DNA from 4 places in the Kocuria gwangalliensis genome. Region 1 is predicted to be linked to each of the others. Evidence: riboswitches for the same ligand, from Rfam matches in the RefSeq annotation. Region 1 holds a riboswitch; each other region holds the start of a gene.
The links. A riboswitch is a leader RNA that binds a small molecule or an ion and turns the genes downstream of it on or off. The one in region 1 is predicted to bind S-adenosylmethionine.

Region 1 (5,379 bases):
CGCTCGCGGGCGGCCTCGGACGTTTCGGCCACGACCACCGCGGCGTTGGTGAAGACCTTGACCGAACGGGGATCGCGCCCGTACCCGGCGGCGGCCTCGCGCAGACCGGCGGTCCACGTGGCGACCTGCTCCGGAGTGGGCCCGGAGAAGAACACGGCCTCCGCGTGCTCGGCCGCGAACTTCAGCCCGCGCGGGGAGGCGCCGGCCTGGAACAGGAACGGGGTGCGCTGCGGGGTGGGCGCAACCAGGGCGGGCGCCTGAACGTCGAAGTACTCCCCGGAATGGCCCGCGCCCCGGACCTTGTCGGGGTCCACGACGACGCCGCTGGCCGCGTCCGCGACATAGGCATCGTCCGCGTAGGAGGCCTCCCACAGTGAGTAGACCACGTCCATGTATTCGTCGGCGCGGTCGTAGCGCTGGTCGTGGGGCAGCTGCTGACCCAGACCCAGGTTACGCGCCGCCGACTCCTGATAGGAGGTCACCACGTTCCAGGCGATGCGCCCGTCGGTCAGCGCATCCAGGGTGGAGAAACGGCGGGCCAGATCGTAGGGAGCCGCGTAGGTCACGGAGGCGGTCACACCGATAGTGAGGGTGGTGGTGGCCTTGGCGAGCAGCGGGGCCAGGATCAGCGGATCCAACTGGGGCACCTGCACGCCACCGCGCAGGGCGGCGTCTGCCGAACCCCCGTAGACGTCGTACAGTCCCAGGACGTCGGCCAGGAACAGGCCGTGGAAGCCCGCGTTCTCGATGATCTGTGCTTGCCGTTCCCAGTGGGACAGCTGCGCGTAATTGCGCGACCGGTCCTCGGGGTGGCGCCACAGTCCGGGGGACTGGTGGACGGGCACGGGCATTTCGAAGGCGTTGAGCAGCAAGGGGCGGGGCACGAGGAGTCCTTTCGGGGTGGTGCGGGGGCGTGTGCGGGGTGGTGCCGGGTCAGTACTGGGCGGTCTCCGGTGCGTCCACCACGGTGTCCTTGGCCAGGCGGCCGGTGACCACGGAGATCACGGCCAGCAGGCTCAGGTAGCCGCACAGCAACCAGGGGGAGCCGCCGGTGGCCACGAGCCACGCGGCAATCATGGGCGTGAGGCCCCCGGAGAGGATGGTGCCCACTTGGTAGCCCAGGGACACCCCGGAGTAGCGCAGGTGCGTGGGGAACTGCTCGGCGAACAGTGCGGCCTGGGGGCCGTAAATGCTGTCGTGCAGCACGGCCATGCCGATCAGGTACACCAACGGAAGGAGAACGAGAGGCCCGTGGTCCAGGAAGTAGAAGTACGGCCACACGAACACGCCAATGGCCGCGGCGGCGATCACGGACATGCGGCGTCGTCCCACGCGGTCCGAGAGCCAACCCCAGAACGGGCCGCCCACCAGACCCACGGCGGCGGCGATCAGGATGGAAATCATGACCCACTGGCTCGCGCCGCGTTGCTGGGTCACGTAGGTGAGCGTGTAGACGGTGAGGATGGAGAAAATGGCCGGCTGGATCATGCGCTGACCAATGCACACGATCACGCCGCGGGTGTGCTGGGTGAGCACTTCGCGCACCGGCGACGCCGCCGCGGTCTTTTCGCGCCTGACCTCCTGGAATTCCTCGGCGTCCGTAATGCCGGCGCGGATGATCAGGCCGATGATCACGAGCACGGCCGAGAACAGGAAGGGTACGCGCCAGCCCCAGGCCTGGAACTGCTCGGCGGTGGTGAGGCCCTGCAGCACGGCGAAGAACGAGGTGGCCAGCAGCATACCGGCGGCCGAACCGACCTGGGTGAAGGAGCCGAACAACCCGCGCAGGCCCTTGGGTGCGTGTTCCACGGAGAGCACCGCCGAACCGCCCCACTCCATGCCGGCGGACAACCCCTGCGCAATGCGGCAGGCGACCAACAGGGCCACGGCGAACCAGCCGATCTGTGAGAAGCCCGGCAACAGACCAATCACCGTGGTGGCCACGCCCATGATCAACAGGGACGCGACCAGCAACGCCTTACGGCCGATCCGGTCACCCAGGTGCCCGGCAATGATGCCACCCAGGGGACGGAAGAAGAACGCAATGGCAAAGGTCGCGAACGAGGCGATGATCGACCCCACGCCCGAACCCTGCGGGAAGAAATAATGACTGAACACCAGAGCGGCGGCGGCGCCGTACAAATAAAAGTCGTACCACTCGATGGTCGTGCCCACGAAGGACGCCGCGAGCACGCGCTTCTTGTCGCGCACCGCCGCTCCTACGTTTGAGAGCGCGTGATCCGTGGCGGGTCGGGCCTGTCGGGTGGGTGATGAATCGGTGACCGTGGGCACCGGGGATGTGGTGGGGGCCATGACACTCCTCATGACGGGGCGTCACGGAGCAGTGCTGGTGAGCCGGACGCCGTCCTTGCCCGCGCCGGAACTGACGGCGGGCCGAATCATCACCTGGGGCACCCCACGACAGCGTCTGAGGGTTGCCGTCCGGCCAGCCAGGGCTTCGCACCGGAACTCGTGATTCTTATGGCGTGAACCTAACCATACGAACGTTGAGCACCGTAAATGATGAAGTTTTGTGACTGCCGGTACAACGACGCCTTGTACGACGACGTTCCGTACGGCACGGCCGCCGGGCATCGTGGTGGCCGTCGGGGCTTTCCGGGGCCTTTCGGGATGTTCCGCTTATGCGTGTCAGCGACCCTTGGCACTCTCACGGTAGTCGAATAAAGTTTCGAATACACCGGGAGGGTGGACGAGTCATGACGGTACTGACTGCGGTAGAACATACGGACCTCACGCGGAGCAAGACGCACGGCGCGGTGCGGCTCGACGAGGGTTGGGGCCAGCCTTGCGAGGTGCACTGCGATGAAGCGGGAGCTCCGTGCGAGCTGGTGTTTCGCGGCAGACTGCACCGCATCACGGCCCCGCCGCAGCGCTGGTATGAACGTCGCCGCTGGTGGGAGCTGGAAGATAGGGTTCCGCGGGAAAGCGGGCAGTCCGTGGTGGACCGGCAGCACTGGCGCGTCCAGGCGACTCAACGCGGGGCCGTGGAACCTCGCACGCTGGAATTGGTGCGTCATGAGATCACCGGTCACTGGTGGCTCGTGGCTGACCAGGGGGTTTGACATTAATAGAACAAAGTTTCGAATATGAGGTATGCGTTTTCCTCATTTGCGCGTGGCCACCGCCTACAGCGCGCACTACGGCGTGGCTCGCCCCCAGGAGCTCGCCCAGGTAGCGGCGTCCCACGGGGCGCAGATCCTGGCGTGCACGGACCGGGACGGCTTGTACGGGGTGGTCAAACACGTGCTGGCCTGCCAACAGCACGGGGTGGCTCCCGTGCTGGGAGTGGACCTGGCGCTGCTGGGGCCGGTAGCGGCGTCGTCGGGGAAACGCGCTGGAGCCGCCACCGGCCGGCAGGGTCAGAACGGTCGTCCCCGGCGCGGCACTGCGCCGCCGCCCCGGGTGATCGGGCGCGTGGTGGTGCTGGCCACCGGTGGCAACGGAGGGGCCGGGTACGCGGCACTGTGCCGGTTGGTGTCCGCAGCCCACCGGGGCCACGACCACCATGGCGCCCACCCCATCGGACTGACCCGCGACCAGATCGCCCGCCACGTACACCGCGCCGCGGGCGGGGGAGCTCCCGGCCTGGTGGTGCTCACGGGCCCGGACTCGGACGTGGGATCACTGTTGGTCCGGCGCCGGTACCGGGCCGCGCGCACGGCCCTGCGCGCGTGGAAGCGCGTACTACCGGCGGGGTGCCTCATTGTGGAGACCGCAACCCACCTGGCACCGCAGGGCAGTACCCTCAGCACCGGTCACGCCGTGCGGATGCTCACCGTGGGACGTGAGGCCGGGCTGCCGGTGATCCTCACCAACGCCGTGCGCTACGCCCACCCCGGGCAGGCCGTCACCGCGGACGTGCTGGACGCCGCTCGCACACTGATGTCCCTGAAAGAACTGGCCGGTTCGGACCCCGGGGTACTGCAACCCACGGGACAGGGCTGGCTCAAGGACACCGCGCAGATGATCCGGCTCGCCCACGAGATCTCCTCGGCCGCGGACCTGGGCGCCCCCGGGGCCGCGCACCTGCTCGCGGACACCTACCGGCTGGCCGAACGCTGCAGCCAGGACCCCGTCACGGACCTGCACGCGGGACAGCCCGTGATCCCGGAGGCCTCCGTCATCGGCCTCAGCGCAGACCCCAATGCCCAACTCAGGACCCGCTGCTACACCGGCCTGGAACGATTCCACTCCCGCCAGAACTGGGACCGCACCGTCCCCGGCCTGAGCGGGGAATCGCTGCGCTCGCGGATGGACCGTGAGCTGGACGTGATCGCGCAGTTGGGGTTCGCCGGGTACTTCCTGACCGTCTCGGAGGTCTCCGAACTGATGACCCAGCTGAAGGTCCGGCATGCGGCCCGCGGGTCGGCGGTGTCGTCCCTGGTGGTGCACCTGCTGGGGATCTCCCCGGTGGACCCGCTCGAATACGACCTGGTGTTCGAACGTTTCCTCTCACCGCGGCGTAGCACCTTGCCGGACATCGACATAGACATGGAGAGCGCGCAACGGCACAGGATCTACCACGAGATCTTCCAACGCTTCGGCAGCAGCCGGGTCACGCTCATGAGCATGCAGAACGCCTACCGTTCCAGGGGCGCCGTGCGGGATGCCGGGTTGGCACTGGGGATGGGACAGGAGATCGTGGACCATATTGCGGAGCAACTGTGGCGGGTCCCGGGGGCCACCCTGCGCGAAGAAATCGCCCAGCGTCCCGAGCTGACTCGCCTGGCCGATGAACTCAAGGCCAACCGGCAACTGGACCTGCTGGTGGATCTGACCGAACGCCTGGACCGGCTGCCCCGCCACATCTCCATGCACCCGTGCGGGGTGATCCTCTCGGACGCAACCCTGTTGAACCGCACGCCGGTGCAGGCCAGTGGCATCGGGTTGCCCATGTCCCAATTCGATAAACACGACATGGACCCCATGGGCCTGATCAAGCTCGACATCCTGGGCGTGCGCATGCAATCCACCCTGGCCTACGCGGTCCAGGAAGTGGCACGGATGGAACCCGAGCGCCCCGCTCCGGATCTGGACGCCATGCCCCGCGACGACCCGGACACCTTCCGACTCATCAGCTCCACCCACACCCTGGGGTGCTTCCAGATCGAATCCCCGGGACAGCGCGAACTGATCGGCACCATGGGCCCGGAGGAATTCAACGACTTGATCGTGGACATCTCCCTGTTCCGCCCCGGGCCCATGCAGGCATCCATGGTGCGCCCCTACCTCAACTCCCGCCACGGCTGGAGCACCCCCGAATACCCCCACCCAGACCTGGTGGACATTCTCAAGGAGACCCGCGGGGTGGCCGTCTACCACGAGCAGATCATGCGCATGATGGACCGGATGACCGGT
Region 2 (5,379 bases), on a different contig from region 1:
CGAGTACGCGGAGTTCATTCGCACGGTCGGTGCGCCCGTACTGCCGCGCAATGGCGTGTTGTGGGTGGTCCGCGTGGGACTGCTCGCGAGCGCCACGAGTCACATCATGGCCGGCACCGAGCTCACACTGCGTGCCATGCGCGCCGAGCGTCACACGGTCCAGGGCACGATTCGGGACCTCAAGCGCCAGCTCACGGGCAAGCAGCGTAGGCGCCCTCGCGGCCGACGTCGCTCGGTCCCCCAGATCATTGCCCGCTCCATGCGGTCCACGGGCGTGGTGCTCGGCCTGTTCACCGTCTACCACGTGGCGGATCTGACGGTGGGAGCCCGCCCGGCGGCGTCGTCGAAGCATCGCCACGGGGATGCCTACGGCAACCTGGTGGCCAGTTTGTCCCGACCGGGCGTTGCCTTCTTCTACGCCGCGTCCATGGCAGCGTTGGCGGGCCACATGATCCACGGCATGCGCACGGCCGCCATGGATGCGGGTTTCACGACCACCGCGCAGCGCGCGCAAACCGTGGAAGTGGCAGCCAAGGTCGTGGGCGCCGTCGTCGCCCTGGGTAATGTCACGATCCCCGTGGCCGTGCAAGCGAAGGTGGTGCGCTGATGCTGTTGACCATTCATGTGTGGCGGCAGGCCACCGCAGAGGATGACGGCGAGTTCGTGGCCGTGAGCCCGGTCGAGGCGCGCGAGGACATGAGCATTCTGGACCTGCTCGACGCCGTCAATGAAACCCTCATCCGCCAAGGAGATGACCCCGTCAGCTTCGACGACGGCTGCCGCGAAGGCATCTGCGGCAAATGCGGAGTGACCGTGGACGGCGTGCCCCACGGCCCGGACAAGAACCAGGCCTCGTGCACCCAGTCGCTGCGGGCCTACCGCGATGGGGACGAGATCTTCATCGAACCCATGCGCGCGGGCTCGTTCCCGGTCAAGAAGGATTTGTCCGTGGACAAGAAGGCCCTGCGGCGGGTGGCCAAAGAGGCCAAGTTCCCGGTCGCGCTCAAGGCCCTGGGCAACGCCGGCTGCATCAGCTGCGGCGCGTGCGTGGCCGCGTGCCCCAACGGTTCCGGCCAGTTGTACGTGGGCACGCTGCTCAAGGAACTTCCGCCGCTGGCCAAGACGCCGGAGGAACGCAACGAACGCTCGAGCAAGGTCCTCGACGCCGCCGAGCACGAGTTCGGCCCCTGCTCCCTGCTGGGCGACTGCACGGAGGTCTGCCCCGCAGGCCTCCCGCTCGAGAACCTCACCGCCGTGGCGCGGGAGAACCTGCGCCGGATGAACCCGGAGAAGTACTCCTAATCAGCGCTGCCGCGCGGGAGGTGCCGTGCGGCGTCGTCGGCGGTCAGTGAGCACTCCGACGACCGTGAGCACGACGCCCACCACGAGTGTGGACAGCGCAAACAGCATGATGAATGCCGCGCCGATATTCGGGCCCGTCCCTTCGACGAAGGTCGCACGGCTCAACCATTCCGTGGCCACGAGCGCGACCACCCCTACGGCAGTCACGATCAAACCGACCTTGATCACGGACTCCATAGCGCCCCCTCACGGGCTGGTTACCTATACCCTCCTCCACTCGTACCTGGTTGCCCAGCAGCAACGCGCCGTGCGGCGTCGTCGGCGGCGGCCCCGGTTTGTGAACGCCGCCGCCCACGCGACACAATGGACTCACCATCCCGAGCGGCCGAGAGACCTGGATCGACGACGCCGCAGCAACCCGCAGTGATCGGCCTACTGCACGGTGCTACCGCCAGGACCGATGGAGTGCTGCGCGGGCCCGGGCAGTGTTCGGACGGGAGCTGTACGCGGCCGACAAGGAGGACCCCTATGGCCGAGCACCAGTTCGGTTTCCGCACCCGTGCGCTGCACGCGGGCGGCACCCCGGACGCCGAACACGGCGCCCGTTCCGTCCCGATCTACCAGACCAGTTCGTTCGTCTTCAAGGACGCCGACGACGCCGCCAACCTCTTCGCGCTGCAGAAGTACGGCAACATTTACTCGCGCATCGGCAACCCCACCGTGGCGGCGTTGGAGGAGCGCATTGCGTCCCTCGAGGGTGGTATTGGTGCGGTGGCGACGTCCTCCGGGATGGCCGCGGAATTCATCACCTTTGCCGCGCTGTGCGGACAGGGCGATCACGTGGTCGCCTCCTCCCAGCTCTACGGCGGCACGGTCACGCAGTTGGACGTGACCCTGCGGCGCTTCGGGGTGGAAACCACTTTTGTTCCCGGCACCGATCCGGCCGATTACAAGGCGGCGATCACCGAGAACACCAAGGCCGTCTACACCGAGCTCGTGGCCAACCCGTCCGGTGAGATCGCCGATCTGGAAGGACTGGCGGAGGTCGCCCACGAGGCGGGCTTGCCACTGATCGTGGATGCCACGCTCAACACCCCGTACCTGTGCCGACCGTTCGAGCACGGCGCGGACATCGTGATCCACTCGATCACCAAGTTCCTGGGCGGCCACGGCAACACCCTGGGCGGTGTGGTGGTCGAGTCCGGCCGTTTCAACTGGGGCAACGGCAGGTTCCCCGCCATGACCGAACCGGTCCCCTCGTACAACAACGTGACGTGGTGGGGAAACTTTGGCGAGTACGGGTTCCTGACCAAGCTGCGCTCCGAGCAGCTGCGTGACATCGGCCCGTCCCTGACTCCGCAGGCCGCGTGGAACCTCCTGCAGGGCGTGGAAACCCTCCCCCAGCGCATGGACGCACACGTGGCGAACGCGCAAGAAGTCGTGCAGTGGTTGGCCACCGATCCCCGCATCGCGTACGTGAACCACGCGGGCCTTGAAGACCACCCGCACCACGAGCGCGCCCAGAAGTACCTGCCCCAGGGCATCGGTTCCGTGTTCGCCTTCGGTGTCGCATCGACCGAGCAGCTCAGCGGACGCGACGTGGGAGGCCGCTTCATCGAGAACCTGCAGCTGGCCTCGCACCTGGCCAACATCGGTGACGCCCGCACCCTGGTGCTGCACCCGGCCTCCACCACCCACCAGCAGCTCAGTTCCGAGCAGCTGGAATCCGGCGGCGTGAAGGAAGACCTAATCCGGATTTCCGTGGGTCTCGAGGACCCCGCGGACATCCTGTGGGATCTGGACCAGGCGTTGACCGCCGCGACCGGGATCAGCCGCGAGGGCGACGTCGTCACCGCACCCGCCGCTGTCCGGGACGAGGCAGCGAAGAACACACTTGAGCAGGACAACAGCGCGGCGGCCTGCGCGCTGCCCGGCACCGAAGGAGAACAGGTATGAGCACCGAACGCACCTGGGTGGGCCCCAGCGCCCCCGAGCGGTTGAACATCCTGCGCAACACCGAGTCGATCGCGATCGTGGGCATGTCCAACAAGCCCGCGCGGGCGAGCTATTTCGTGGCCACGTACCTGATGTCGTCGTCCCCGTATCGCGTGTACTTCGTGAACCCGGTGCTGGACGAGGTGCTGGGCCAGAAGGTCTACCCGTCATTGGCGGATCTGCCCGAGGTTCCGGACATGGTGGACGCGTTCCGTAAAGATGCGGACCTGCCCGGTGTGGCACAGGAGGCGGTGGACCTCGGCGCCAAGACCGTGTGGATGCAGCTGGGCTCGTGGAGTGAGGAAGCCGCGGCGATTGCCGAGAACGCCGGACTCAACGCCGTGATGGACCGCTGCGTGAAGATCGAACACGCGCGTTTCCACGGCGGCCTGCACCTGGCCGGTTTCAACACCGGGGTGATTTCCTCCAAACGTCAGGTGGTTGCCTGACAGGTACCGGCTGAGCGACCCTTTGATCCCGTTTTACTGCAGAGTAGCCATGGTTACTGTGCAGTAAGGCGGGATCAAATGGTTTTAGGGCTGGGGACCGCTCTCAGCCCAGCCGCAGCACCACGGCCGCGCGTTTCCAGCCCTGGGACTCGCGGGCCGGGACCTCGTCCTCGGGGACCACGGTGTACAGGCGTTCGGTGTCGGCCAGGAAAGCCTCGTTGGCTATGGCCGAGACCAGCGGGTCCAGCACCTCGGCGGGATCGCGCTCGGTGGACGCATCCGCGAACAGCGGTCCCATGTACGCGACCTCGTCCTGCACGGACAGGGTGGAGTGCGCAACCGGTTTGCCCCATTCGTCCACCTCGAACCGCGTGACATCACCCATGGGCGCGTCGAACATTCCGGCTTCACCGGGGAAACCCAGCCCACGGTCCAGCTCCTGCACCGCACCGGTCAGCAAGACGTCCTGGGAAAGAACATCCTTCCCCTGGGTATTCACGGCACCGCGGGCCATCACGGCCTGATCCTCCGCGCAGACCAACACCAGTCCGTCCTCGGAGGGGACCGTGCCGTCCCACGCGACCACGTTCTGCGGGGCTACCTCCGCGCCGCGCACCGCATCCCAACCGGCCGCCCAGTCCTTCAGGTCGGCTTCCCACTGCTGTGCCATGTGGCTCTCCCTTCGTCAAAAAGTTTCGCACCGAGTATCTCACTCTGGACCGGCATAGCGGATCGCTTCCGACGAGCGGTCCTTCTATCCTGGGGAGGTTCTGTGGTTCACACCATGTGTCCCCTACCTTTGAGGAGCTATTTCGCGTGAATGCCAGAAAAACATTACAAGTCACTCTGGCTTTTGTCGGACTCCTGGTCGGGGCGGGTTTCGCGACCGGTCAAGAAGTTGTGCAGTACTTCATTTCCTTCGGCACGTGGGGAATTGCCGGGGCCGTGGTCTCTGGGATTCTCATGATTGCCGCCGGAGCGGTGATCATCCAGATCGGCAGTTACTTCCTGGCCGAGGAGCACCGCGCCGTCTTCCACTCGGTCTCCCACCCGGTGGTCTCCAAGTTCTTGGACATCAGCGTGACCCTCACACTGTTCGCCATGGGTTTTGTGATGCTCGCCGGTGCCGGTTCCACGCTGGAGCAGCAATTCGGCCTGCCCTCCTGGATCGGTTCGGCCATCATGATGGGCATTGTGATGTTGACGGGTCTGTTGAACGTCAACAAGGTCACCAACATCATTTCCGCGGTTACCCCGCTGATCTTCGTGGCCGTGATCGTGGCCTTCATCTACACCATGCTGCAGCTGCCCGTGGACCTGGGCGCCATGAGTGATCTCGCAGTCCAGGCGGACTCCCCGGTGTCGCCATGGTGGCTGTCCGCCATCAACTACACGTGCATGGCCCTGATGTTGGGCGTCTCCATGAGCCTGGTGATCGGCGGTAACACCCCCGACCCCCGCGTGGCCGGTTGGGGCGGTGTCCTAGGCGGCGTGGTCTACACGATCCTTCTGGTCATGAACGCCGTGGCTCTGCTGGTCAACTACGAGTCGGTCGAAGGCTCGGACATCCCCATGCTCATGTTGTTCGAGACCATGCACCCCATGGCCGCGCTCGGCATGGTGTTCGTGACGT
Region 3 (5,379 bases), on a different contig from region 1:
ATGTCTGTCGCCTCACCTCGGCTTTGCTTTAACGCCGACGACGCCGCTGCCGCGACCTTGCGCTCGAAAAGGTCACGGCAGCGGCGTCGTCAGTGCGCGGGGCAGGACCGCAACGCACGGTCGGATCAGGGTGCCACCAGGACCGCGCGACCGTTCAGGGTGCGCTGACGCAACCCGTCCAGAGCGGCGTTGACCTCCTGGGCGTTCAGCGGGGCCTCCTTGATGGGCGGAACGGGGAGGTTCGCGTCCTGGGCGAGCTGGACGAGTTCTTTGAGCTCGGGAAGGCTGCCCACAAAGTTACCGCGGATGTTGAGGAGGTTGAACGCGGCCAGGGCCGTGGGGAATTTGTACTGCCCACCGAACAGGCCCACGCTGACCAGGGTCCCCCCGTTGGCCATGGCGAACAGGGCAGCGTTGGACGTGTCCCCGTTGTTGACCAGGTCGATGGCCGCGGCGATCTTGCCACCACCCGCCGTGACGATCTCCGTCACCAGGTTTTGCCCGCCCACAGTCACGGTGGCCGAGGCCCCGATCTTGGTGGCATTGGCCAGTGCGGCCTCACTCATGTCCACGGCCACGATGTTCTGATGCCCCAGGGCCCTGAGCACCGCGATGGTCATGAGACCCACGCCGCCGGCACCGATGACCGCCACGGGCTCGTCCGCGGGGACCGGCATGATCTTCTTCGCGGCGGAGTAGGACGTCAGTCCCGAACACGCGAGCGTGGCCCCGAAGGAAGGATCAATGTCACCGAGGGGCACCAGGTAGCGCTCATCCGGAAGGTAGACCTCTTCCGCGTACCCGCCCCGTAACTGCACGGACAGGTTGCGCTTGCGGCGGCTGCAGTAATTCTCGCGGTCCTCAGAGCATGCATGGCAGTCACCGCAGCCGATCCACGGGAACACGATGAACTTGGTGTCCCCGGGCGTGAGCGTGGCGTCCGGTCCCGCGGCCACCACTTCCCCCACGATCTCGTGCCCCAACACCACCGGGTACCGCGCGCCCGCCGCGGTGAGTTCGTACCGGCCGGCGTCCCCCAGGTCGAAGTACCCGTCCTGGCAATGGACGTCCGAGTGGCAGACTCCCGAATGGGTCACCCGAACGATCACCGCGGAGCCGTCCAGCTCGGGACGCTCCACCTCCAGTTCCTCGGCGGGTGCTCCCGGTTCTTTGTGCGCAAAAACCTTCATGGCCACTCCTTCGTAGCGACGGGTCCGGCCCGCGTCCCGCGGACTTAGCCCCCACTGTAGGCGGCGATGGCTCGGGTGGGCTTTGCGCAGCCCGGAAGACACGACGCCGCCCGGTCGCCTTTGCGGGAAAGGCGACCGGGCGGCGCGGTCAAACGGGTTGTTAGCCCACCAGCTCGCGAGCGGCGGTGTCCGCCACGGAGGGCTTGTCCGCGAACGCGCCGCGGTACTGGGCCGCGGGGTGGCTGTCCATGACCCGGGGCTGGCCGGCGCCGTAGAGGGACTCGCGCAGGGTGGAGCCCTCGTACTCGGTGCGGTAGCGACCGCGCTTCTGCAACTCGGGAACCACGTACTCCACGAAGTCCTCGAAGGAGCCGGGGCTCACGTGGTAGGCCAGGTTGATGCCGTCCAGGCCACCCTCGTCAACCCATTCCTCGAGCTGATCGGCCACGGATTCCGGCGAACCGACGATCACGTCACCCATGCCACCCAGGGCGCAGTGCTTGGCGATCTCCTCGCGGGTCCACTTCTTGTCCTTGGACTGCAACGTGAACGGGGTCAGGAAGGACTGGATGGAGTCGGTCTTGACGTAGTTGAGGGCCTCGTCCTCGTCGAACTGGCTGAGGTCCACGCCGGACCAGCCGCCGATGATCGCCTGAGATGCCTCCAGGTCCACGTAGGAGAGGTACTCCCGGTACTTCTCCTGGGCCTCCTCCTCGGTCTCGGCCACGACCACCGAGAGCATCGCGTAGATCTTGATGTCGTCGCGGTGGCGGCCCTGGGCCTCGGCCTGCTCCCGGATCTTGTCCGTGACGAACCGAGTGAGGTCCGGACGCAGACCGCCCACGAACACGGCCTCCGCGTGACGACCCGCGAACGCCTGACCGCGCGATGACGCACCGGCCTGGAAGATCAGCGGGGTGCGCTGCGCGGACGGCTCGGTGAGCGCGGCACCCGGGACGGTGAAGTACTTGCCCTGGTGCTGGATCGGGTGCACCTTTTGGGGATCGGCATAGATACCGGCCTCGCGGTCCTCGACCACGGCGCCGTCCTCCCAGGAACCTTCCCAGAGTTTGTAGCAGACGTCGAGGAACTCTTCGGCGATCTCGTAGCGGGTATCGTGCTCGATCTGGCGCGGCAGACCCTGATTCTCCGCCGCGGAGGGCAGGTAGGAGGTCACCACGTTGAAGCCCACGCGACCCTTGGTCAGGTGGTCCAGGGTCGCGTACTTGCGGGCCAGTGTGTAGGGCTGCTCGTAGGTCACCGCACTCGTCACGCCGAAGCCCAGGTGCTCGGTCACGGCCGCCATCGCGGAGATCTGCATGAACGGGTCGTTCACGGGAACCTGCGCGCCGTCCGTCACGGAGGGCGCGGCGGAGTTCTTGTAGATGTCGTAGATGCCCACCACATCGGCCAGGAAGAGCGCGTCGAACTTGCCCTTCTCCAGCGTCTTGGCCAGGTTGGTCCAGTACTCAATGGTGTTGTACTCGGTGGCCTTGGACCGCGGGTGACGCCACAGGCCGAAGCTCTGGTGGTCCACGCAGGTCATGTCAAAGGCGTTGACGGAGATCCGCTTCTTGGTCATGGGTGCCCCTTCGGGTTGAACGCGACCCGCGCCCCGTGCGCCACCTACGGCGGCCTACTCTGCGGGTCCAGCGCGTTTGTGTGGCGCCGTACTTGCCGCATGCGGTGTGTCATGCGGCCCGATCCTCACCTGGGGCACCCCGCTACGGGAGAGGGTTGCCGTCCGACAAGCCAGGGCTGTGCGTCGGAACTCATGATCGTTCTGGGCTCCACTGTACCGTTTCCGCACCGACCCGTGAAACATAAGGATCGAGCGGATGCGCGGTGAGACGATGGTTGTATGAGTGATCGCCACGTCAACGATCCGGACCTGATTCGCGAGCTACTCACCACCCCGGGGCGGTGGGCCGTTGTGGGGTTGTCCAGTAACCGCACCCGGCCGGCCTATGCGGTGTCCCGGCGGATCCGTGAGGAGTTCGGGCAGGAAATCATCCCCGTGAACCTTGCCGGGGAATCCGTGCACGGCGAGACCGGTTATCGCTCACTCAAGGAGATTCCGGGCCACGTGGACGTGGTCGACTGTTTCGTGAACTCCCGGCGCGTGGGAGACGTGGTGGATCAGGCCATCGAGATCGGCGCCGGTGCGGTGTGGTTGCAGCTGGGCGTGTCCGATCAGACCGCCGCGGCGCGGGCCAAGGCCGCCGGGGTGAAGGTGGTCATGAACACCTGCCCGCTGATCGAGGCCCCGCGGGTTCTGTAGTCCCGACTCGATTTGCGGCGGCGGCCTCCCGGGACGTTGAATGGAACGGTTCCCATCCGGAGCGGCCGAGAGACCTGGCTCGTTGACGTCGCAGCAACCGGTACCCGTGCGATACAAGGTGCTAATGCCAGGAGACGATGGAGTTGATCGAGATTACTTCCTACTCAGACCCTCATTCCCCCACGCCCAATCCCGCGCTGATCTCGGATGATGCCCGCGAGGAGTTCTGGGCCGAGCAGGCGACCCGGCTGGACTGGGCCGAACCGTGGCACACGACCCACCGCTTCGCCAAGCCGCAGAAGATCGGCGCGGACGAGGACGGCAACGACATCCTCTCCGTCCCCGAGATTGCCTGGTTCGAGGGCGGCAAACTCAACGTCTCCTACAACTGCGTGGATCGCCATGTTGAGGCAGGCCGCGGCCATCACGTGGCCCTGTACTTCGAGGGTGAACCCGGTGACCGCCTGGTCTACACCTACGCGGACCTGCAGCGCGAGGTCTCCAAGGCCGCCAACGCCCTGCTGAAACTCGGTGTGGAAAAGGGTGACCGCGTGGTCATCTACCTCCCGGTGATTCCCGAGACCGTCATCATCACGCTCGCGTGCGCTCGGATCGGCGCAATTCACTCGCTCGTGTTCGGAGGCTTCTCCGCCGAGGCCCTCAGGTTCCGTGTGGAGGACACCGGCGCCAAGGTGTTGGTGACCACGGACGGGCAGAACCGGCGCGGCGTCGTGGTCCCCGTGAAGACCAACGCGGACCAGGCCTGCAGCGGCACGAACGATATCGAGCACGTGATCGTGGTGCGCCGCACCTCCCGGCCCGGTCGCATGGATCTGCCGCGCGGCACCCGCGGGCTGCGCTCCAAGGAAGAGGACACCGTGCCGTGGACGCGCGGGCGCGACGTGTGGTGGCACGAGCTGACCGCGGATGTTCCGGACGTGCATGTGCCCGAGGCCTTCGACGCCGAGACGCCCCTGTTCATCATTTACACCTCCGGCACCACGGGGAAGCCCAAGGGCCTGGTCCACACGACGGGCGGGTACCTGGTGCAGACCGCGTACACGCACGCCCTGATGTTCGATCTGCTCCCGGACGTGCCCGATGCCCACGGTGTGCTGCGCCCGGACGAACTCTCCGCCGTCAACGATCCCGCCAAAGTCGATTCAACCGTTCACTGGTGCACCGCGGACCTCGCGTGGGTCACCGCGCACACCTACGAGATCTACGGCCCGCTGGTCAACGGCGTGTCCGAGGTGATTTACGAGGGCACGCCCAACACTCCGGATTACGGTCGTCACTTCGAGGTCATCGAACGCTACGGGGTGACCAATTACTACACCGCGCCCACGCTGATCCGCTCGCTCATGGGTGCCTTTCCCAAGGGTCTGCCGCAGGTCTACAACCTCTCGTCCATTCGTCTGCTCGGATCGGTGGGCGAGTCCATCAACCCCGAGGCGTGGCGCTGGCTGCGAGCGCAGGTGGGCCGCGACGAGGTCCCGTTCGTGGACACGTGGTGGCAGTCCGAAACCGGCTCGTGCGTGGCCTCCCCGCGCCCGCATGATCCGCAATTCGCCCCTCCCGGCACGTTCGACGACGCCGCTGCGCACACCTCCCTGAAGCCCGGAAGTGCTACGCGCGCCGTCCCGGGAATCTCGGTGCGTGTGCTCGACGAGTCCGGTGAGGAAGTGGGCCCCAACCTGCAGGGCTATGCCGTGATCGACAAGACCGGTCCGTCCATGGCCCGCACGGTGTGGGGCGATCCGCAGCGCTACCTGTCCTCGTACTGGGCGGCCTACGGTGAGCGCGGCTGGTTCCTGGCCGGGGACGGCGCTCGCACCGATGACGAGGGTGACCTGTACATCCTGGGCCGCGTGGACGATGTGATCAACGTGTCCGGGCACAGACTGT
Region 4 (5,379 bases), on a different contig from region 1:
GCGTGATCTTGCGGCCGTACTTGTCACCGATGTGACCGGCAACAATGGCACCCAGCGGGCGGAAGAGGAAGCTGATGCCCAAGGAGGCCCAGGCAACGATTTGCCCCACGGCTGGGTTCTCTGCGCCCGCCGGGTTGAAATAGTGCGTGGCCAGGATGAAGGCGGCCGCCTGAGCGTAAATGAAGAAGTCGTACCACTCGATGGTGGTGCCCACCAGGGTTCCGGCGAGAACCTTGCGTTCTTCGCGGGACATGGTGTGCGCCTGCTGCTGTGCGGGCGGGGAAGCTGCGTTTGTAGCCATGGAAGCTCCAGGATCATGAGTTGCGCGGTCCGGGCCCGGCAAGGTCTGTGATTACTGACCGAATGGTCGTTGGATTAGATACTACTGGTGATCGTGACTGGCGTCACCAGTTGTGTAGAAAAAAGTATCAACCGTGACCAAAAAGTTGTCAAAGATTTGACAAAAGTATGTCGGTGCCGGGTCTCGAGGAGCTGCTGACCAGGCCGTTCCCCCGCGCCCGGGGTCCGGGCTATCCGCAGGTGCCAGGCGAGGTCCAGAAAGCGTTCCCTGCCGTCCAGCATCACCAGCGGATTCATGCTGGGCGGAGGACCAGGTTCGTTCTACAGCCTGGCTCAGAAGCCTGGCGATCCGTTCTGCAGACCGAGAGCGCGGAGGAAGCAGGGAAAGAGCCCGAACGATTTCTTCACGGTCGAAGGGCTTCAACCAGATCCTCTCGGCGACTTGGATCCGGTGCGCCAAGAGATAGTCCAGGCAGGCAATGATTCGCCACGACGACAAATACGACGCCGTCACGGTGAGCGCCTCGACCGGATGCGTGAGTGCGCTGCCTGACGGCCCCAGGAACGGGTTCAGTCCGTAGGGCTGGGTGAGCCTGGCGCCGCCCAGCTCCGAGGTGGGCCGGTGATACTTCCAGGCCAGGTGGGGCGTAATCATGGCGCTATTCAACTGTGGGCAACACATCCGGCAGCGGATCGAGACTCAGGGCGCGAGCGGCTTTCATGACCGCGACTGTAAGCGGTCACGCAATCCGGCGGCTCGGGTTATTCACAGGCTGCCGGGCCGGCCGTCTTTGAGGCCCAGTGGGCGCGGTGCAGGCGGCGCGAGCGGCGTCGTCGGCGAACCGACGACGTCGCTCGCGAACCCCGCTAGAACAAGCGCTCGGTCGCGAGGCGCGCGCCTTCGACCAGGGACTCGAGCTTGGCCAGCGCGATCGAGGGGTGGAGGCGACCGCCCAGGCCGCAGTCGGTGGAGGCGACGACATTTTCGCGACCCACCACGGACGCGTACTGCTCGATGCGGTCGGCCACGAGTTCAGGGTGCTCGACCACGTTGGTCGAGTGGGAGACGAAGCCGGGGTAAACCACCTTGCCCTCGGGGAGCGAGTGGTCCTTCCAGACCTTCCACTCGTGACCGTGGCGGGGGCTGGACGCCTCGAAACTGTAGCCGCCGGCGTTGATCGTGAGCATGAGGTCCACCAGGTACTTGAACTCGAGGTCCGTGGTGTGCGGGCCGTGCCACGAACCCCAGCACAGGTGGAAGCGGATCTGGTCCTCGGGCAGGTCGCGCAGGGCGTAGTTGAGGGCGTCCACGCGGACCTTGGTGAAGGCCAGGTAGTCCTCCACGGTGGGTTCGGGGTTGATCTGGTCCCAGGACTCGGCGATGGAGGGATCGTCGATCTGGACGGTCAGTCCGGCGTCGACAATGGCCTTGTACTCCTCGCGCATCGCGTCCGCGCAGGCGTACACGAGCTCTTCATCGGTCGAGTAGTACTCGTTGCGCACGCGCGCGCACGAACCCGGGGACAGGGCGGCCACGAAACCCTGCTGGGCTCCGGTCTCGGCCATCGCGTCCTTAAGGCGGCGGATGTCACCGACCACGGCGTCCTGCCCGGTGTAAGTCAGCGGGCCCGTGATCTTGGGCTGGGCCACGGAGGCGCGGTGAGCCAGAACGCCCGCGGTGGGGTCTTCGTACGCGTCGCGGAAGCGAGCGCGGTCGCGGCGGTCCGGGAAGCTCGTCAGCACGATGTTGCCGGGGGAGGAGCGCTTGACCTCGGCATCCTTCCAGCGGTCCTCGTTGGTGGGGGTCAGCCCGCCCAAGCGTGAGAACGAGTAATTCCACCACGCGCCGTAATCCACGGAGGAGGACATGGTGTGGCCGTATTCGCCGTCGTTGACAATGTCCAGGCCGATTTCACGCTGCTTGCGGACGATGTCGATCACGCCCGTGTCCAGCGCAGCGTCCAACTCCTGCGCGGTGGCCTCCCCTTCCTGGAAGCGCCCATTGGCCTCCAGCAGATCGGGGGTGCGGGGCAGCGATCCCACGTGGGTGGTCTGAATGTGGTCGGTGTTCTGAGGCATGAACTAGCAGTCCTTTCCATCGGTCCTGGCGGTAGCACCGTGGGCTGAATCCCGGGTTGCTGCGACGTCGACGAGCCAGATCTCTCGGCCGCTCTGGATGGTTACCCACTCATCAAACATCATGGGTGGGTGGTCGGGCCAATTGTGGCGCGCGTAATGTGCGGGACGTAGGTCACCCACTACTGAGGAGCCGGGGCATGTCGGAGAGCACTCTCACGGGCAAAAAGGCCCTGGTCGCCGGCGGCGCGAGTGGCATTGGCGCCGCAGCGGTCCGCGCTCTCGCCCAGCGCGGTGCCCATGTGATCGTGGCTGACATCGATCCCGCCGACTTCCACCGGATCCTCACGCTCATGCTCGAGTCCCCGTTCCTGCTGATCCGCGCCGTGCTGCCCCACATGTACGAGCGGGAATGGGGCCGAATCATCAACGTATCCTCGGTCCACGGTCTGCCCGCCTCGGCGTTCAAATCCGCGTATGTCGCCGCGAAGCACGGCGTGGAGGGGCTGTCCAAGGCCGTGGCCTTGGAGGGTGACCAGCAACTGCGTGAACCCCAGTTACGTGCGGACTCCGCTGGTCGACAAACGAATCAAGGACCAGGTCGCAACGCACGGGATCCCCGAAGAGGAAGTGGTCAAGAAGATCATGCTCACCGGCGCCGCCTACACGATGGACGGCGGTTGGACGGCGTCCTGATCGGAGTGATGAGGTCGGCAGTCAATGATCTGCCCGTTCCGGGGTAGGCCACCGGGGAATGACAGAGGTAGGCCAACGGCACGCTCGAACTCCAGGGAGTCAACCGCTTGCACGTGCACGTGGGGCTCGGTGCTGTTGCCAGAATTTCCGAACTCAGCCACCTGGGCCCCGATCTGAATGTCTTGACCGAGACGCACCCTGACGCTCCCCCATCGTAGATGGCACAGGGCAACGTAACGGCCGCTTCGTGATTCCTGAATCACCACGTAGTTGCCTGCCAAGGTGCCCCACCCGGCGGCAGCGCGGCGAGCCTGGGTGAGCGCGTAACCCATGGAGGACAAGCCGCGGTAGGCCGCGTGATCCTCGGCGTGGTCGTCCGACAGCACCACCGTGCCAGTCACAGGGGAGATGACCGGTTGCCCGAAGCCGATGAAGTTCTCTGGTGCCTCCGGGCGCCACAATGATCCGGCCGAGAAGCGGGCCGAGCGATTCTCTCGATCCACCGGTACGAAATCGATGGCAAATGCCGTGCCGAACAGGTCGGTTCCATGACTCGGTACTCGGTTCGCGGGGCTGTTCTGGACCAGGCAGCGCCCGTGGAACGGATAGTCGAGTTCCATGGCATTTATTCTTCCGCGCTCGACTTCTCATGGGAATAGGCGACGACGCCGCTCGCGCACCCCGGCATGTGCGGCGGCTCGGGGCGTGCAGCGCCGGCACACCATTTCGTCAGGGGTTACGGCAAAGTAGCTGGCCCTACTGTGCAGTAAGTTCCCCCCCCAAATGGTCTGAGCCCGTAAGCTTCCACGACGATGCCGCTCCTCCCGGGGCCCGTGAGGGCGATCGTCACGGTGGGCGAAGCAGGTTGTGATTTCCGGATTGTGGGGAGCTGAGCTCCGATTGGCCTGTTCTCGTTGACCAGTGTGTAGGCGTTTTCTAGTCTGAGGTGGAGATCACGCACGACGATTGGTGCTGCCCATCCTGGCCCCGGCGTGACCGAAACAGAAATAGCAGTGAAGACCGAAGCGAAGTACCGGGTTGAGCTGTTGAACGTCGCCCCGAATTCCGTTTCCGTACAGGAGGACACATGACCGAGAACGCCAATGATGTTGTGATCGTCAATGGGGCGCGTACCCCGCAGGGAAAGTTGCTGGGTTCCCTTGCCGCACTCAGCGCTGTGGAGCTCGGTGCGCACGCCATCAAGCACGCGCTTGAGCGCTCGGGTGTCTCACCCGAGACCGTTGACTACGTGTACATGGGCAACGTGGTGCAGGCCGGCAACGGTCAGAACCCCGCCAAGCAGGCCGCCGTTGCCGCGGGTCTGCCGATGACCGTGCCCGCCATGACCTTGAACAAGGTGTGCCTGTCCGGGCTGGTCGCGGTGACCGAGGCGGCTCGCATGATTCGCGCGGGCGAGGCGTCCGTGGTGGTTGCCGGCGGCATGGAATCCATGACCAACGCGCCGCACCTGGCCCTGGGTGCTCGCAAGGGCAAGGCCTACGGTGACATGAGCCTCGCTGATTCGCTGGCCAATGACGGCCTGGTCGACGCCGCTCTGGGCGTCGCAATGGGCGAGCTCACCGAGACCGGAAATTCCGAGCGTTCCATCGGTCGCGAGCAGCAGGACCAGGTCGCCGCGCGCAGCCACCAGCTGGCGGGCGAGGCGCAAACCTCGGGCGTGTTTGCGGAGGAGATCGCGCCGCTGGAGATCCCGCAGCGCAAGGGTGATCCCGTCACGGTCTCCAAGGACGAGGGCGTACGCCCCGAGTCCACGGCGGAGGGACTCGGAAAGTTGCGCGCCGCCTTCACCAAGGACGGCACCATCACGGCCGGCAACTCGTCCCCGATTTCCGACGGCGCCGCGGCCGTGGTCCTGACGACTCGCGCCTATGCCGAGGAGAACGGCCTGTCCTGGCTGGCCGTGGTGGGCAAGCCCGGTCAGGTCGCGGGCCCGGATACGTCCCTGCACTCGCAGCCCTCGCGCGCCATCGAACACGCGCTGGAACGCGCGGGGTGGTCCGTGGACGATCTGGATTTCGTGGAGATCAACGAGGCCTTCGCCGCGGTGTCGGTGCAATCGGTCGAGGATCTGGGGATTGCGTTGGATAAGGTCAACATCCATGGTGGCGCGATTGCCCTGGGGCACCCGATCGGCGCCTCCGGTGCTCGCTTGGCACTGCACGCCGCCCTGGAGCTGACCCGCAGGGGGTCCGGCAAGGCAGCCGTGTCCCTGTGCGGTGGTGGTGGTCAGGGTGAGGCATTGCTGCTGAGCCGCTGAGTCCGGCGCGAGCGGCGTCGTGGCTGCAC

Region 2: another riboswitch for S-adenosylmethionine. It lies ahead of ABEA06_RS12745 (O-acetylhomoserine aminocarboxypropyltransferase/cysteine synthase family protein); the one in region 1 lies ahead of ABEA06_RS03770 (MFS transporter).
Region 3: another riboswitch for S-adenosylmethionine. It lies ahead of ABEA06_RS12715 (LLM class flavin-dependent oxidoreductase); the one in region 1 lies ahead of ABEA06_RS03770 (MFS transporter).
Region 4: another riboswitch for S-adenosylmethionine. It lies ahead of ABEA06_RS12845 (cobalamin-independent methionine synthase II family protein); the one in region 1 lies ahead of ABEA06_RS03770 (MFS transporter).

Annotation. Positions count from the first base shown of each region.
Region 1 covers NZ_BAABLN010000008.1:105,760-111,138, reverse strand. Annotated here, with positions in the region: gene ABEA06_RS03775 (NtaA/DmoA family FMN-dependent monooxygenase) at 1-884, opposite strand, end outside; gene ABEA06_RS03770 (MFS transporter) at 934-2,313, opposite strand; SAM riboswitch class IV at 2,360-2,478, opposite strand; gene ABEA06_RS03765 (DUF6504 family protein) at 2,718-3,083, shown strand; gene ABEA06_RS03760 (DNA polymerase III subunit alpha) at 3,115-5,379, shown strand, end outside.
Region 2 covers NZ_BAABLN010000035.1:30,751-36,129, forward strand. Annotated here, with positions in the region: gene ABEA06_RS12730 (succinate dehydrogenase cytochrome b subunit) at 1-607, shown strand, start outside; gene ABEA06_RS12735 (2Fe-2S iron-sulfur cluster-binding protein) at 607-1,302, shown strand; gene ABEA06_RS12740 (hypothetical protein) at 1,303-1,539, opposite strand; SAM riboswitch class I at 1,672-1,769, shown strand; gene ABEA06_RS12745 (O-acetylhomoserine aminocarboxypropyltransferase/cysteine synthase family protein) at 1,831-3,258, shown strand; gene ABEA06_RS12750 (CoA-binding protein) at 3,255-3,746, shown strand; gene ABEA06_RS12755 (hypothetical protein) at 3,850-4,416, opposite strand; gene ABEA06_RS12760 (YkvI family membrane protein) at 4,563-5,379, shown strand, end outside.
Region 3 covers NZ_BAABLN010000035.1:24,369-29,747, forward strand. Annotated here, with positions in the region: gene cls (cardiolipin synthase) at 1-32, shown strand, start outside; gene ABEA06_RS12710 (alcohol dehydrogenase) at 126-1,190, opposite strand; gene ABEA06_RS12715 (LLM class flavin-dependent oxidoreductase) at 1,351-2,772, opposite strand; SAM riboswitch class IV at 2,856-2,970, opposite strand; gene ABEA06_RS12720 (CoA-binding protein) at 3,052-3,471, shown strand; SAM riboswitch class I at 3,521-3,615, shown strand; gene ABEA06_RS12725 (AMP-binding protein) at 3,609-5,379, shown strand, end outside.
Region 4 covers NZ_BAABLN010000035.1:51,826-57,204, reverse strand. Annotated here, with positions in the region: gene ABEA06_RS12855 (MFS transporter) at 1-301, opposite strand, end outside; gene ABEA06_RS12850 (hypothetical protein) at 383-955, opposite strand; gene ABEA06_RS12845 (cobalamin-independent methionine synthase II family protein) at 1,168-2,379, opposite strand; SAM riboswitch class I at 2,393-2,483, opposite strand; partial or broken gene ABEA06_RS12840 (SDR family NAD(P)-dependent oxidoreductase) at 2,577-3,072, shown strand; gene ABEA06_RS12835 (M23 family metallopeptidase) at 3,039-3,692, opposite strand; gene ABEA06_RS12830 (acetyl-CoA C-acetyltransferase) at 4,160-5,350, shown strand.